Regions from separate parts of the Micromonospora eburnea genome, predicted to be linked through region 1. Evidence: riboswitches for the same ligand, from Rfam matches in the RefSeq annotation. Region 1 holds a riboswitch; the other holds the start of a gene.
What was found. Region 1 has a riboswitch for thiamine pyrophosphate ahead of thiE (thiamine phosphate synthase). Riboswitches for the same ligand answer to the same signal wherever they lie in the genome.
Positions count from the first base shown of each region.

Region 2: linked by a shared signal. The riboswitch ahead of GA0070604_RS24755 (ECF transporter S component) and the one ahead of thiE (thiamine phosphate synthase) in region 1 are both predicted to bind thiamine pyrophosphate.

Region 1 covers NZ_FMHY01000002.1:6,404,725-6,411,801, reverse strand. The annotation lists gene GA0070604_RS27840 (ABC-F family ATP-binding cassette domain-containing protein) at 1-1,204, shown strand, start outside; gene GA0070604_RS27835 (aldo/keto reductase) at 1,344-2,306, shown strand; TPP riboswitch at 2,545-2,652, shown strand; gene thiE (thiamine phosphate synthase) at 2,647-3,273, shown strand; gene thiO (glycine oxidase ThiO) at 3,267-4,451, shown strand; gene thiS (sulfur carrier protein ThiS) at 4,442-4,642, shown strand; gene GA0070604_RS27815 (thiazole synthase) at 4,639-5,418, shown strand; gene GA0070604_RS27810 (thiamine phosphate synthase) at 5,481-6,107, shown strand; gene thiD (bifunctional hydroxymethylpyrimidine kinase/phosphomethylpyrimidine kinase) at 6,104-6,892, shown strand; gene thiC (phosphomethylpyrimidine synthase ThiC) at 6,910-7,077, shown strand, end outside.
Region 2 covers NZ_FMHY01000002.1:5,731,020-5,738,096, forward strand. The annotation lists gene GA0070604_RS24730 (acyl-CoA dehydrogenase family protein) at 1-1,633, opposite strand, end outside; gene GA0070604_RS24735 (DUF6328 family protein) at 1,754-2,257, opposite strand; gene GA0070604_RS24740 (sugar isomerase domain-containing protein) at 2,557-3,300, opposite strand; gene GA0070604_RS24745 (AAC(3) family N-acetyltransferase) at 3,297-4,109, opposite strand; gene GA0070604_RS24750 (alpha/beta fold hydrolase) at 4,106-4,930, opposite strand; TPP riboswitch at 5,021-5,127, shown strand; gene GA0070604_RS24755 (ECF transporter S component) at 5,201-5,785, shown strand; gene GA0070604_RS24760 (ABC transporter ATP-binding protein) at 5,895-7,077, shown strand, end outside.

The DNA of each region.
Region 1 (7,077 bases):
GTGGGACGCCGCCCGGGAGCGTCCGGTGCGGACCCTCTCCGGCGGCCAGCAGAAGCGCTTCGCCCTCGAACTGCTGCTGCGCGGGCCCGACGAGGTGCTCCTGCTCGACGAGCCGGACAACTTTCTCGACGTACCCGGCAAACGGTGGCTGGAGGGCCGGCTGCGCGAGTCCGGCAAGTCGGTGCTCTACGTCTCGCACGACCGGGAGTTGCTGGCGCAGACCGCCAACCGGGTGGTCGCCGTCGAGGGCGGCAGCGCCTGGGTGCACCCGGCCGGCTTCGCCAGCTGGCACGAGGCGCGGGTGGCCCGGCACGCCCGCCTCGACGAGCTGCGCAAGCGCTGGGACGAGGAACACCAGAAGCTGCGCGAGCTGATGCTGATGTACAAGCAGAAGGCCGCGTACAACTCCGACATGGCCTCGCGCTACCAGTCGGCGCAGACCCGGTTGCGCAAGTTCGAGGAGGCCGGGCCGCCGCCCGTACCCCCGAAGGACCAGGACATCCGGATGCGGCTGACCGGCGGGCGGACCGGCAAGCGCGCGGTGATCGCCGAGCAGCTCGAGCTCGACGGCCTGACCTACCCGTTCGACCTGGAACTCTGGTACGGCGACCGGGTCGCCGTGCTCGGCGCGAACGGCACCGGGAAGTCGCACTTCCTCCGCCTGCTGGCCCGCGGCGGCACCGACCCGGACCCGGCCAACACGCCGGTCGACGGCGCGGCGGCCCTCGCGCCGGTCGCCCACGACGGGGTGGTACGCCTCGGCGCGCGGGTGCGGCCCGGGCACTTCTCACAGACCCACGACCGGCCGGAGCTGATGGAGAAGACGCTGGTCGACGTCCTGTGGCGGGGTGACGAGCACCGCGCCGGCATGGACCGGCACGCGGCGATGGCGGCGCTGTCCCGGTACGAGCTGGCCGGGCAGGGCGACCAGCGCTTCGGCACCCTCTCCGGCGGGCAGCAGGCGCGTTTCCTGGTGCTGCTGCTGGAGCTCTCCGGCGCGACCCTGCTGCTGCTGGACGAGCCGACCGACAACCTCGACCTGGCCTCCGCCGAGGCGCTCGAAGCGGGTCTGGCCGCGTTCGAGGGGACGGTGATCGCGGTGACCCACGACCGCTGGTTCACCCGTTCCTTCGACCGGTTCGTGTTGTTCCGGGGCGACGGCGAGGTGGTCGAGACCCCGGAGCCGGTGTGGGACGTCGGATGATCATCGACGTTCTCGGCGCGTCGCGGTCGGCGGGCGGCAGGGGTCAGCCGACGTTGTGGAGCTGATGTCGTGAACGATTCACCGCGTCGGTCCGTCGACGTTCCGGCCCGGCCGGTGGCGGTCCTCCCTGCCGCATAGGCTGGCTTTCGTGAGTGAGATGACGTACCGCCGGTTGGGCGACTCCGGGCTCGTGGTGTCCGTGGTCGGCATCGGCTGCAACAACTTCGGCCGGAAGCTCGACCTCGACGGCACCCGCGCGGTGGTCGACGCCGCGCTCGACGCCGGGATCAACTTCTTCGACACCGCGGACATCTACGGTGAACCGCAGGGCAGCTCCGAGGAACTGCTCGGGCAGGCGCTCAAGGGCCGCCGGGACGACGTGGTGGTCGCCACCAAGTTCGGCATGGACATGCACGGCCTGAACGGACCGGACCACGGCGCCCGGGGTGCCCGCCGCTACATCGCCCGCGCGGTAGAGGCCTCGTTGCGCCGGCTCGGGACCGACCACATCGACCTGTACCAGATACACGAGCCCGACCCGGGCACCCCGATCGACGAGACGCTCGCCGCGCTGGACAGCTTGGTGACCGCCGGCAAGGTCCGCTACCTCGGCAACTCGAACTTCGCCGGCTGGCAGATCGCCGACGCCGACTGGACCGCCTCCTCCCAGGGCCGTACCCGGTTCATCTCCGCGCAGAACCACTACTCCCTCCTGGAGCGGAGCGTGGAGGCCGAGGTCATCCCCGCCTGCGAGCGGTTCGGCCTGGGCATGCTGCCGTTCTTCCCGCTGGCCAACGGCCTGCTCACCGGCAAGTACCACCGGGGCGAGGCACCGCCAGCCGGCAGCCGGCTCTCCGGCGGCGGCCGGTACGCGGAGCGGTTCGCCGCCGCGGACTGGGACACCATCGAGAAGATCGAGGCGTACGCGGCCGAGCGGGGGCTCACCATGCTCCAGGTGGCCATCGGCGGGCTCGCCGCCCGGCCGGCGGTGACCTCGGTGATCGCCGGTGCCACCACGCCCGACCAGGTACGCGCCAACGCCGAGGCGGGCGCCTGGCAGCCCACCGACGAGGACCTCGACGCCCTCGACGCCCTCCTCTGACCCCGTCGACACCCACTGCCCCGGCGCCCAGCGGTGCCGGGGCAGTGTGCTGTCCGTGCTGCCGCCCGTGCCGGGGGCGTGTCCACCGCGCGGCGTAGCCCCCGCCGATCGGCTCCCCACAGCCAGGGCCACGCTGCGTCCGGTGAACGGCCGAGCCGGGCGACCACAGGTGACGGTGGCTGGGAAATGTGTCACCCGTCCTTTGCGGATCCGCCGCGGGCGTCGTACGGTAGGCCGCAAGTGACCCACGGGAGCCCGGTGTACCGGGCTGAGAGGGGGGCTGCAGCCCCCGACCGTCGAACCTGATCCGGGTAATGCCGGCGCAGGGAGGAGTGTTGCCGTGCCGTCCCTGGGACGACTGCATCTGATCACCGACACCCGGCCGGGATGCGACCCGCTCGCCGTGCTGCGTGCCGCCCTGCCGGTCGCCCGCGCCGAACTGGTCGTCCAGGTCCGGGTCGCCGACGACGCCACCGACCGCGAGGCGTACGAGCTGGCCGGCCAGGTGGTCGCGCTGTGCCGGCCGTACGGGGCGGCCTGCCTGGTCAACGACCGGCTGCACGTGGCGCTCGCGGTGGCCGCGGCCGGTGGCCACGTGGGCGCCGAGGACCTGCCGGTGCCGGCGGCCCGCCGGGTGCTCGGCTCCGCCGCCGTGCTCGGTGTCACCGCCCGGGAGCCGCGAAGCGCCGCCGAGGCGGTCGCCGCCGGGGCCAGTTACCTGGGCGTGGGACCCTGCCACGCCACCGCCACCAAGGCCGGGCTGCCCGACCCGATCGGCCCCGACGGGGTACGCGCCGTCGTCGAGGCGGTGGACGTGCCGGTGATCGCGATCGGCGGGGTGACCGCCGCGCGCGTGCCGGCGCTGCGGGCCGCCGGGGCGTACGGGGTGGCGGTGGTCGGGGCGCTCTCCCAGGCCGCCGACCCGGCCCGGGCCACCGCCGAGCTGCTCGGGGCGCTGACGTGTTAGGAGGGGACCCCTCCTATACCGGAGGCGTTAACAGGGGGCCCTTCCTTCCGGATGTCGGGGTTGTGGGGGCGGGACCGGTCGGGCTGGCGATCGCGTGGCGGTGCGCGCAGCGCGGGCTGCGGGTGGTCGTCCACGACCCGGCACCGGGCTCCGGGGCGTCCCACGTGGCGGCCGGGATGCTCGCGCCGGTGGCCGAGGCGTACTTCGGGGAGCGGGAGCTGACCGGACTGCTCGCCGAGTCCGCCGCCCGCTGGCCGGCCTTCGCCGCCGAGCTGTCCGAGGCCGCCGGCACCGACGTCGGGTACCGCACCGACGGCACGCTGGTGGTCGGGCTGACCGCCGACGACCTGGCCGAGGCGCGCCGGCTCTGGGCGTACCAGCAGGGGTTGGGGTTGCCGATCACGCCGCTGCGCCCGTCGGCGCTGCGGGAGCACGAGCCGGCGCTGGCCACCCGGGTGCGCGGCGGCGCGGTCGCCCCCGGCGACCACCAGGTCGACCCGCGCCGGCTGCTGCCCGCGCTGCGGACGGCGGCCGAGCGGGCCGGCGTCACGCTGCGCCCCGCCCCGGTCGCCCGGCTCTCCGACGTGGCCGCCCGGGTCACCGTCGTCGCCGCCGGCTGCGGCGCGGCGGCGCTCACCGGGCTGCCGGTCCGGCCGGTGAAGGGCCAGGTGCTCCGGCTCCGCGCGCCCGATCGCGGCACGCCGGGCTTCCGGCACGTGATCCGGGGGTACGCCGACGGCGAGTCGGTCTACCTGGTGCCCCGGGACAGCGGCGAGGTGGTGGTCGGGGCGACCGTCGAGGAGCGCGCCGACACCGAGGTGACCGCCGGCGCGGTGCTCCGGCTGCTGCGCGCCGCCGTCGACCTGGTCCCCGAGCTGGCCGAGTACGACCTGGTGGAGGCGTCCGCCGGGCTGCGCCCCGGTACGCCGGACAACGCGCCGGTCATCGGGCCGCTGCCCGGCCGGCCGGGCGTGCTCGCCGCCACCGGCCATCACCGGCACGGCATCGTGCTCACCCCGGTCACCGCCGACCTGGTCACCGAACTGATCGTCACCGGTGAGCCGGACCCGCTGCTCGCCCCGTTCAGCCCGGACCGGTTCGTCGGCGCCGGCGCGTCGCCCGCCCCGGCCCGGGAACAGACCGCATCCGGCATCGAGGAGGAGCGCAGATGGAACTGATCGTCAACGGCGCCGGGCGGACCGTGCCCGGCGGAGCGACCGTGGCCGACCTGGTCCGGGAGGTCACCGACCAGCGGCGCGGCCTCGCGGTCGCGGTCAACGGCGAGGTCGTGCCGCGCGGCGGCTGGGCGGCGACCAGGCTGCGCGACGGTGACCGGGTCGAGGTGCTCAGCGCCGCGCAGGGTGGGTGAGCGGCGTGACCTTCGAGATCGGCGGGACCGCGTTCGGCTCCCGGCTCATCCTCGGCACCGGCGGCGCCGCCAACCTGCACGTGCTGGAGCAGGCGATCCGCGCCTCCGGCACCGAGCTGGTCACGCTTGCGCTGCGCCGGGTGGACACCGCGCCGGGCAGCGCCGGTGGCCTGCTCGACCTGCTCGACCGGTGCGGCGTACGGGTGCTGCCGAACACGGCCGGCTGCCACACCGCGTCCGAGGCGGTGAAGGTGGCCCACCTGGCCCGCGAGGCGTTCGACACCGAGTGGGTGAAGCTGGAGGTGATCGGTGACGAGCGCACGCTGCTGCCCGACGGGGTGGAGCTGCTGCGCGCCGCCGAGGAGTTGGTGGCCGACGGGTTCACCGTGCTGCCGTACACCTCGGACGATCCGGTCCTGGCCCGGCGGCTGGCCGACGTGGGCTGCGCGGCGGTGATGCCGGCCGGCGCCCCGATCGGCTCCGGCCTGGGGGTGAGCAACCCGCACCACATCCGGTTGATCCGGCAGGCCGTGGACGTGCCGGTGATCCTCGACGCCGGCATCGGCACCGCTTCGGACGCCGCGCTCGCCATGGAGTTGGGTTGCGACGCGGTACTGCTGGCCAGCGCGGTCACCCGGGCTGCCGACCCGGAGGCGATGGCCACCGCCATGCGCCACGCGGTGCAGGCTGGGCGACTCGCGTACCGGGCGGGCCGCATCCCCCGCCGCCTCCACGCCCTCCCCTCCACTCCGCACGAGGGCAGGCCCGACCTGTGACCGCGGTTCCTGCCGTGGACCTTGGGGGGAGATGGCCCCTGGCGGGGCCGGATTCCTCCAGGATCTGGTCGGGCGCCGCGCCGTCCGGAGTGGTGGTGCTGACGGATCGGTGGGTGGCGCGGAATCCGCTGCCCGAGGTGATCGCGGCCGCTGTGGGTGGCGGAGCGCGGTGGGTGGTGTTGCGGGAGAAGGACCTGCCGCGCGCCGAGCGGGCCGCGCTCGCCGCCGACCTGCGGGCGATCCTGGCCGAGGCGGGCGGCACCCTGGTCGTCGCCGGGCCGGACCCGCTCGACGGCGACGCCGTCCACCTGCCCGCCGCCGGCCCGTACCCGCCGCCGCGCGTCGGGCTGGTCGGCCGCTCCTGCCACAACGCTGCCGAGCTGGCCCGGCTCACCACAGAGGACTACGCCACCCTGTCACCCGTCTTCCCCACGAGGACCAAGCCCGGTTACGGCCCACCCCTGCACCCGGGCGGGCTGGCCGACCTGATCCGGCTCAGCCCGGCGCCGGCCCTCGCCCTCGGCGGCATCGAGACCGTGGCACAGGTGCAGGCGTGCGTACGGGCCGGTGCCGTCGGTGTGGCGGTGCTCGGTGCCATCATGCGCGCCGACGACCCCGGCGAGGTCGCCGCCACGCTGGGCAGCGCCTTCGAAGAGCCCGCAACCGAAACCACCGGGGAGGGGAGGTGACGCCGCGAACCGTCCTCACCATCGCCGGATCGGACTCCGGCGGCGGGGCGGGCATCCAGGCCGACCTCAAGGTCTTCGCCGCCCTCGGCGCGTACGGGACCAGCGTGCTCACCGCGATCACCGCGCAGAACACCCGGGGCGTCGACGCCGTCCTGCCGCTGCCCCCGCGGACCGTCCGCGAGCAGCTCGACAGCGTGCTCGGCGACTTCGCCGTACGCGCGGTTAAGACCGGCATGCTCGGCACCCCGGCGGTCGCCGACGTGATCGCCGCGGCGGCGGAGGCGGGGCGACTGCCCCGGCTCGTCGTCGACCCGGTGCTGGTCGCCACCAGTGGGTACCGGCTCGGCGGGGTGGAGGCGGTGCGGCGGCTGCTGCCGTACGCCGAGGTGGCGACGCCGAACCGCGCGGAGGCCGCGGCCCTCACCGGACGCCCGGTGGCCACGGTGGAGGAGACGGTCGCGGCGGCTGAGGCCCTGGCGGCCGCCGGCCCGGCGCACGTGGTGGTGACCGGCGGCGATGCGGACGCAACGGGTGAGTCGGTGGACGTGCTGGTCGGCGGTGGGGCGACCACGCTGCTGCGCGCGCCCCGGGTGCCGACCCGGCACAACCACGGCACCGGCTGTTCGTTCTCGGCGGCGATCGCCGTCCGGCTGGCGGCCGGCGATCCGGCACCGGTCGCGGTCACCGCCGCCAAGGAGTACGTCACCCGCGCGCTGGCCGGCGCGCGGGACTGGGAGCTGGGCGCGGGACCCGGCCCGCTGGACCACTTCGGATGGTCCGCGTGAGGCGACAGGAGGCTGTCATGCAAACACGACGCAAGGTCTACGTCGAGGGGTCGCGGCCGGACATCCGGGTGCCGTTCGCCGAGGTGGCGCTGACCGGAGACAACCCGCCGGTACGGCTCTACGACACCTCCGGCCCCGGCTCCGACCCGGCGGTGGGGCTGCCGCCGCTGCGCGGACCGTGGATC
Region 2 (7,077 bases), 670 kb from region 1:
GTTCCATCTTCCCCTGCCAGCGGGACATCGCGTAGAAGGTGGCGCGGGCCAGCTTGCGGGAGGCGCGCTCGACCTGGCGCAGGTGGCCGGCGAGCGGGCCGAACTCGGCGTACGCCCGGGGTGCCTGCCCCCGGCCGACGGCGAGGGTGGGCAGCCACCTCGCGTAGAAGGCGCCGGCCCGGGCGCCCGCCCTCGCCTTACGGCCCAGCCCCGCGTCCGGGTCGATGATGTCGCCGGCCACCGAGAGGTGCGCGTCGACCGCCTCCCGGGCGATCAGCAGGTGCATGATCTCGGTGGAGCCCTCGAAGATCCGGTTGATCCGCAGGTCACGTAGCAGTTGTTCGACCGCGGCCGGCCGCTCGCCCCGGGCGGCCAGGGAGTCCGCCGTCTCGTAGCCGCGGCCACCCCGGATCTGGATCAGCTCGTCGACGATCTTCCAGGCCATCTCGCTGGCGTAGAGCTTCACCAGCGCCGCCTCGATCCGGATGTCGTTACGGTCGTCGTCGGCGAGCAGGCAGCACAGGTCGAGCATGCTCTCCATGCCGTACGTGGTGGCGGCGATGAAGGCCAGCTTCTTGGCCACCGCCTCGTGCTCGCCGACCGGCCGGCCCCACTGGACCCGGTCGGCGGCCCACTCCCGGGCCACGTTCAGCGACCACTTGCCGGCGCCGACACACATGGCCGGCAGCGAGAGCCGTCCGGTGTTCAGCGTGGTCAGGGCGATCTTCAGGCCCTTGCCCTCGCCGCCGATCACGTTCTCCTTCGGTACGAACACGTCGTGGAACCGGGTGAGGCTGTTCTCCAGGCCGCGCAGGCCGACGAAGGCGTTGCGCCGCTCGACGGTGATGCCCTCGCTGTCGCCCTCCACCACGAACGCGGTGATGCCGCCGCGCCGCCCCCCGGTCGCCGGCACCCGGGCCATCACCACGAGCAGGGTGGCGACCGTGCCGTTGGTGGCCCAGAGCTTCACCCCGTTGAGCCGGTAGCCGGTGCCGTCGGCCGTGGGTTCGGCGGTGGTGGCCAGCCGGGCCGGGTCGGAGCCGACGTCCGGTTCGGTGAGCAGGAACGCGGAGACCTCTCCGGCGGCCAGCCGGGGCAGGAACCGCTGCTTCTGCTCGGCGGTGCCGAACATCTTCAGCGGCTGCGGCACGCCGATCGACTGGTGCGCGGAGAGCAGCGCGCTGATCGCCGGGTTGACCGAGCCGGCCCGCATCAGCGCCCGGCAGTAGTGCAGGTTGCTCAGCCCGAGGCCGCCGTAGCTCCGGTCGATCTTCATACCGAAGGCGCCCAGCCGGGCCAGCCCGTGGAACACCTCGTCCGGAATGTGCGCGTCCCGCTCGATCGCCGCACCGTCCACCTCGGCGTCCAGGTACGCCCCGAGCGCGCCGAGGAACCCCTCGGCCCGGGCGGCCTCCTCCGGGTCGGAGCGGGGCCACGGGTTGATCAGGTCGAGCCGGAACCGGCCGAGGAAGAGTTCCTTGCCGAAACTGGGCCGGTCCCAGGCCGTCTCGCGGGCCGCCTCGGCGACCTGGCGGGCTTCCTTCTCGGAGACCTGGCCGGCGTCGGTGGGCAGCGGCCCGGTGGGAACGGACGCGCTCGCGGGATCGGGCCGGTTGTTCTGTGTCGTGGTCACGGCTGCCTCCTGGGGACCTCGGTCCGGCTGCGTCAACGTGCTCGACAAATCGACGCTACCCCCGGGTGTTACCCAGGGGTAGCGTCCGCTGCACGTCCGATTTGGCGCGGACGGCGCCGTTCAGCCGCCGGGCAGCACCTGCGGATCGTCGTCCTCGTCGGCGATGTCGCCCTCACCCCAGTTGCGCCGGGCGAACGGCAGGATCACCCAGAAGGTCAGGAACCACATCCCGGTGAGCGCGCTCAGCACCAGGGCGATCGGCTGGCCCAGCACGAAGTCGGTGATCAGCAGGACCGCGCTGACCATCGAGATCAGCATGAGGGCCAGCCCACCGGTGGCCATCAGGTGGGCGAACCGGACCAGTTCCGGTTTGCGGCCCTGCCGGAACAGCGCCCGGTGAAAGGCGACCGGCGAAATGATCATCGCGGTGGCCCCGGCGGCGGTCAGCAACGCGACGAGGTACGCGTCCCGCTGGAAGTCGGTGGTCCGGGCGAACGCGTTGCTGAACGGCAGGGTGAGCAGGAAGGCGAAGAGGATCTGCACCCCGGTCTGCGCCACCCGCAGCTCCTGGAGCAGCTCGGCGAAGTTGCGCTGCCAACGCTGCCGCTCGGTCTCCTTGGACACGCGCCACTCCTCGGTGCTGCCGGCCGGGGTCCCCGCCGGACCGCACAGCCCTTGCCCCGTCCGGCGGCGGGCGAAACCGCCTCGGGTGCACACCGGGGTTCGGGACGCTTTGGAGCTGAGTTCGAGAACGAGTCAGGCCCGGTACGGGTGCCCCTGCGCCACCGGGCCGGCCCGACCGGGGGCGGCCCGGGTCGGCCCGAGAGGCGGCCGGTCGGGCCGGTGAATCGTCTGTGACATCAGCTCCACAGCGAATGGGTGGCTAACGCGCGCCGCCCACAGCCGCCGCACGGCATGGTCCCTCAGGCGCCCCGGCGGATCCGGCCGGCGTACCGGGCCTCCAGCTCGGCGTTGTGCTCGTCGCCGCCGGTGATGTTCGCCGACAGGTAGACCGGGGGCCGCTCCCCCGCCGCCAGCAGCCGGGCCACCACCTCCGCCACGATCTGCTGGGCCAGCAGCGCCGCCGTGATCGAGGAGACCGCGCCGACCGCGCCGCCACCGGGCAGCGGCAGGGTGGCGTCGCCGTACGGGGCACCGTTGTCGAGCACCACGTCGGCGAAGTCGGCCAGCTTGCGCCCGGACGGGTGACGCGAGGTCATCCGGGCCGAGTGGGCGGCCGAGGTGATCGCGATCAGGGCGTGCCCGCGCTCCTTGACGATCGACGCGAACTCCACCATCGCCCCGTTCACGCCGGAGTTGGAGGCGAGCACGAACACGTCCTGCGGACGGATCGGAGCCAGTTCGTAGAGGCGGTGCGCCACGGCCGGCTCGCGTTCCAGCTTCGGGCCGAGCACGTCGGCCGGCTCACCGCCGTACAGCACCAGGTCACGCAGCGCTATCCGGTTGGTGGGCACCAGCCCGCCGGCCCGGCCGGCGATCTCCATCGCCAGGGCCTCCGAGTGGCCGGTGCCGAACGCGTGCACCACACCGTCGGCGCGCAGCGACTCGGCGATCAGGTCGGCCGCCCGGCCCACGTTGTCCCGCTGGCCGGCAGCCACCCGGCCGATCGTCTCGGTCACCACCGCCAGGTACGCCTCGGCGCTCATGCTTCCTCCGTCCGTCGGTTGCGGGCCAGCCAGTCCACCGCGAAGTCGACCGCCGCCCGCTGTCGCATCAACCGGCCCGTCCCGGCGCCGACCGGCCCGAGCCGGACCGCCCCGGTGGCCTCCAGGTCGGCGCCGAGCCGGGCGAAATCGTCCTCGTCCAGGCACACGTCGTCCCACCACACCCACTCCCGCCCACCGTCGGCGCTGCGCACCGCCGCGCCGCAGCGCTGCCGGGGCGGCGCGGGCTGGCGGTACTCGGCCAGGTGCAGCGAGGTGTTGCTGCCGTGGTCGACGCCGAACAGCAGCACGTCGGCGTCCAGTTCGTACAGCCGGGCCAGCGGGGAACTCTCGCCGAGCATGTCGGTCAGCGCGTGGCCGGCGACGATCCGGTCGGCGGCGGGCCCGAGCGCGGCGAACGAGACGTGCGGGTGGTCGCTGCGCCGCGCGCCCGGCCAGGTGCGGACCAGCTCGGCCAGCGCGCCCATGAACCGGCTCGGCGTGACCGCCGGGTCGAAGGCCGGCAGCTCGGCCCGGATCACCGGCCACCACTCCGCCGGCACCGGCGGGTTGGTCCAGCCCGCCGGGTCGCTGTTCTCCGGGGTGTGGGTCGGCACCACGACCGTGCCGTCCGGCCCGAGCACGTCACGCAGGGCGAGCAGCACCGCCTCCGGGCCGCCGCAGAGGAAACCCAGCCCGCGCAGGGCCGCATGCACCAGCACCGTCCCGCCGGGGCGTACGCCGAGGGCGTGGAGCTGGGCGGCGAGCGACGCGCGGGTGTGCGGCCGGCCCGGCGCGGCGACGGCGGTCACGAGCCCACCCGGGCGAGGATCGCCGCGGCGAGCGGGCCGGGCGCCTCGTCGGGAATCCAGTGGCTGACGCCGGCCAGCTCGACGAAGCGGTAGTCGCCGGTGACATGCGCCGCGCACAACTCGGCGGCTGCCCGGCCGATCGCGACATCCCTGTCGCTCCAGACGAAGGTGGTCGGCACGCCCACCGGCCCGACGGCCCGCATGTCGGCCCCCGACATGGCCCGGTACCAGTTCAGGGCGGCGGTCAACGCGCCCGGCTCGCGCATCGGGTCGGCGTAGCGGCCCACCCGGGCGGCGTCGCCCACCCCGCCGAGCATTCTGCGCAGCGCGGCGGCCCGCATCGCGAGCAGCACCCGCTCCGCCGTGCCCGGCCTGCGGAACAACGACATGTAGGCGGACCGGGCGCGCTGCCGCGGCACGGTGGCGAGCGCATGGGCCATCGCCGCCGGGTGCGGCACCGACACCGCGGTCAGGGTGCGGACCCGGCTCGGGTGCGCCGCCGCCAGGGCCCACGCCACCGCCGCACCCCAGTCGTGCCCCACCACGTGCGCGGACGCCACCCCGAGCCCGTCGAGCACGCCGGCCGCGTCGGCCACCAACTCCGGGATCCGGTACGCCTCGGCCGCCGCCGGCCGCGCGCCCGGCGAGTAGCCGCGCTGGTCGGGCGCGTACGTGCGCAGCCCGGCGGCGTGCAGCGCGGGCACCACCTCGTCCCATTCGCCGCCGTGCTGGGGGAAGCCGTGCAGCAGCAGGACGGGGGAACCGTCCTCCGGGCCGCCCGTACGTATCTCGAACGTCAGCCCTCGCGCGTCGACCCGCATGACTCGGCAGCCTACCCAGCCCTGTCGATCGGCTGATGCCCTGCTGGGCCGGTGGCCGGGGACGGTGCTAGCGTCTGGACGAGACAACTTCACATCCGACAGGGGAGCGCACAGCGCTGAGAGTGCGGGCCGGTGCCCGCAGACCCTCGAACCTGATCTGGGTAATGCCAGCGCAGGGAGTTCGGTCGACCTCCAGCCGCGCCGCCGTCCGGTGACACCGGGCGCGGCGTGCGTCTTCTCCTGGTTCGTATCACTGGACTGGGAGCAACCATGACTCAACCAAGCACCAACCGGTGGCGCACCGTCGACATCGTCGTCGCCTCGGTGCTCGCCGTCGCGTTCGGCGTCATCTTCTGGGCCTGGGGCCTGATCTGGAACGGGCCGGCGGATGCCATCCCGCTGCCCGGCAGGGCGGCGCTGTACGGCATGTGGCTGGTGCCGGCCGTGCTCGGCGCGCTGATCGTGCGCAAGCCCGGCGCCGCGTTCTTCACGCTGACCATCGCCGCGCTGGTGTCGGTCGCGCTCGGCAGCAGTTGGGGCTGGACCCTGGTGGTGCAGGGTCCGCTGGAGGCGGCGGCCGGCGAGCTGGCGTTCGCGCTGTTCGCATACCGCGCCTACCGGCTGCCGGTCGCCCTGCTGGCCGCCACACTGGCCGGTCTCGCCGCCTCGATCTACGACGTCCTGGTCTGGTACCCGGGCACCGCGTGGGGCAGCTTCCGGCTGCCGTACATCCTCATCACGGCCGCCAGCTCGCTGGTCGTGGCCGGCCTCGGCAGCGTCGCGCTGACCCGGGCCCTCGCGGGCACCGGCGTCCTCGACCGCTTCCCCGCCGCCCGCGACCGCGCCGCCATCTGACCCCCACCGTCGACCGCGTTGATCAAGGAGTTTGCGTCGGCCGAAGCGGTTTTCCGGACGCAAACTCCTTGATCAACGATGCTGGGCCGGATCGGAAGGGGGTGTCGAGATGAGCGCGGTGGAGGTACGGGGGTTCGGGTGGCGGCATGCGGGGCGTCGGCAGTGGGCCGTGCGGGGGGTGGATCTGCGGGTCGAACGCGGGGAGCGGGTGTTGCTGCTGGGGCCGTCGGGGGCGGGGAAGAGCACGCTGCTCGCGGCGCTCGCCGGGCTGCTGCCCGAGGACTCCGGTGAGCAGGAGGGCACCATCGAGATCGACGGGCTCGACCCGCGCAAGGCCCGGGAACGGGTCGGCGTCGTCTTCCAGGACCCGGAGACCCAACTGGTGATGGCCCGCTGCGGCGACGACGTCGCGTTCGGGCTGGAGAACCGCGGCGTACCCGGCGAGCAGATCTGGCCCCGGGTGGACGAGGCGCTGCGCCGGGTCGGCTTCCCGTACCACCGGGACCGGCCCACCGCGGCGCTGTCCGGCGGCGAGCAGCAGCGGCTCGCCCTGGCCGGGGCGCTCGCCCTGCGGCCCGGGCTGCTGCTGCTCGACGAGCCGACCGCCAACCTCGATCCGGCCGGCGCCGCGCTGATCCGGCAGGCCGTCCGGGACGCCCTCGACGCCGACACCGCGCTGATCCTGGTCGAGCACCGGGTGGCCGAGGCGCTGCCGCTGGTGGACCGGGTGGTCGTCCTCGAAGCCGGCGGCGGGGTGCGGGCCGACGGGCCGCCCGCCGCGGTCTTCGACGCGCACGGCGACGCGCTCGCCGCCGCCGGGGTCTGGCTGCCCGGCCGAACCGTGCCGCCCCGGCACGCGACCACGCCGGCCGGAGAAGCACTGATCACCGCCGACCGGCTCGGCCTGCCGCCCCGGCTGGCCCCCACCGACCTTCGGGTACGCGCCGGCGAGGCGCTCGCCGTCCTCGGCCCGAACGGCGCCGGCAAGTCCACCCTGGCCCTGCTCCTGGGCGGCCTGCTCCGCCCCGGCACCGGTACGGTCACCGCCGCCGCCGAGCTGGCCGGCCGGGATGCCGGCACTCCCCCGCACCGCTGGCGGGCACCAGCGCTCGCCCGACGGATCGGCTCGGTCTTCCAGGATCCGGAGCACCAGTTCGTCACCAGCACGGTTTTCGACGAGCTGGCCCTCGGCCCACGTCGGACCGGCCAGACCGAGGCGGCGGTACGGTCCACCGTGGACGGGTTGCTGGAGCGGCTCCGGCTGGCCCGGCTGGCCGGGGCGAACCCGTACA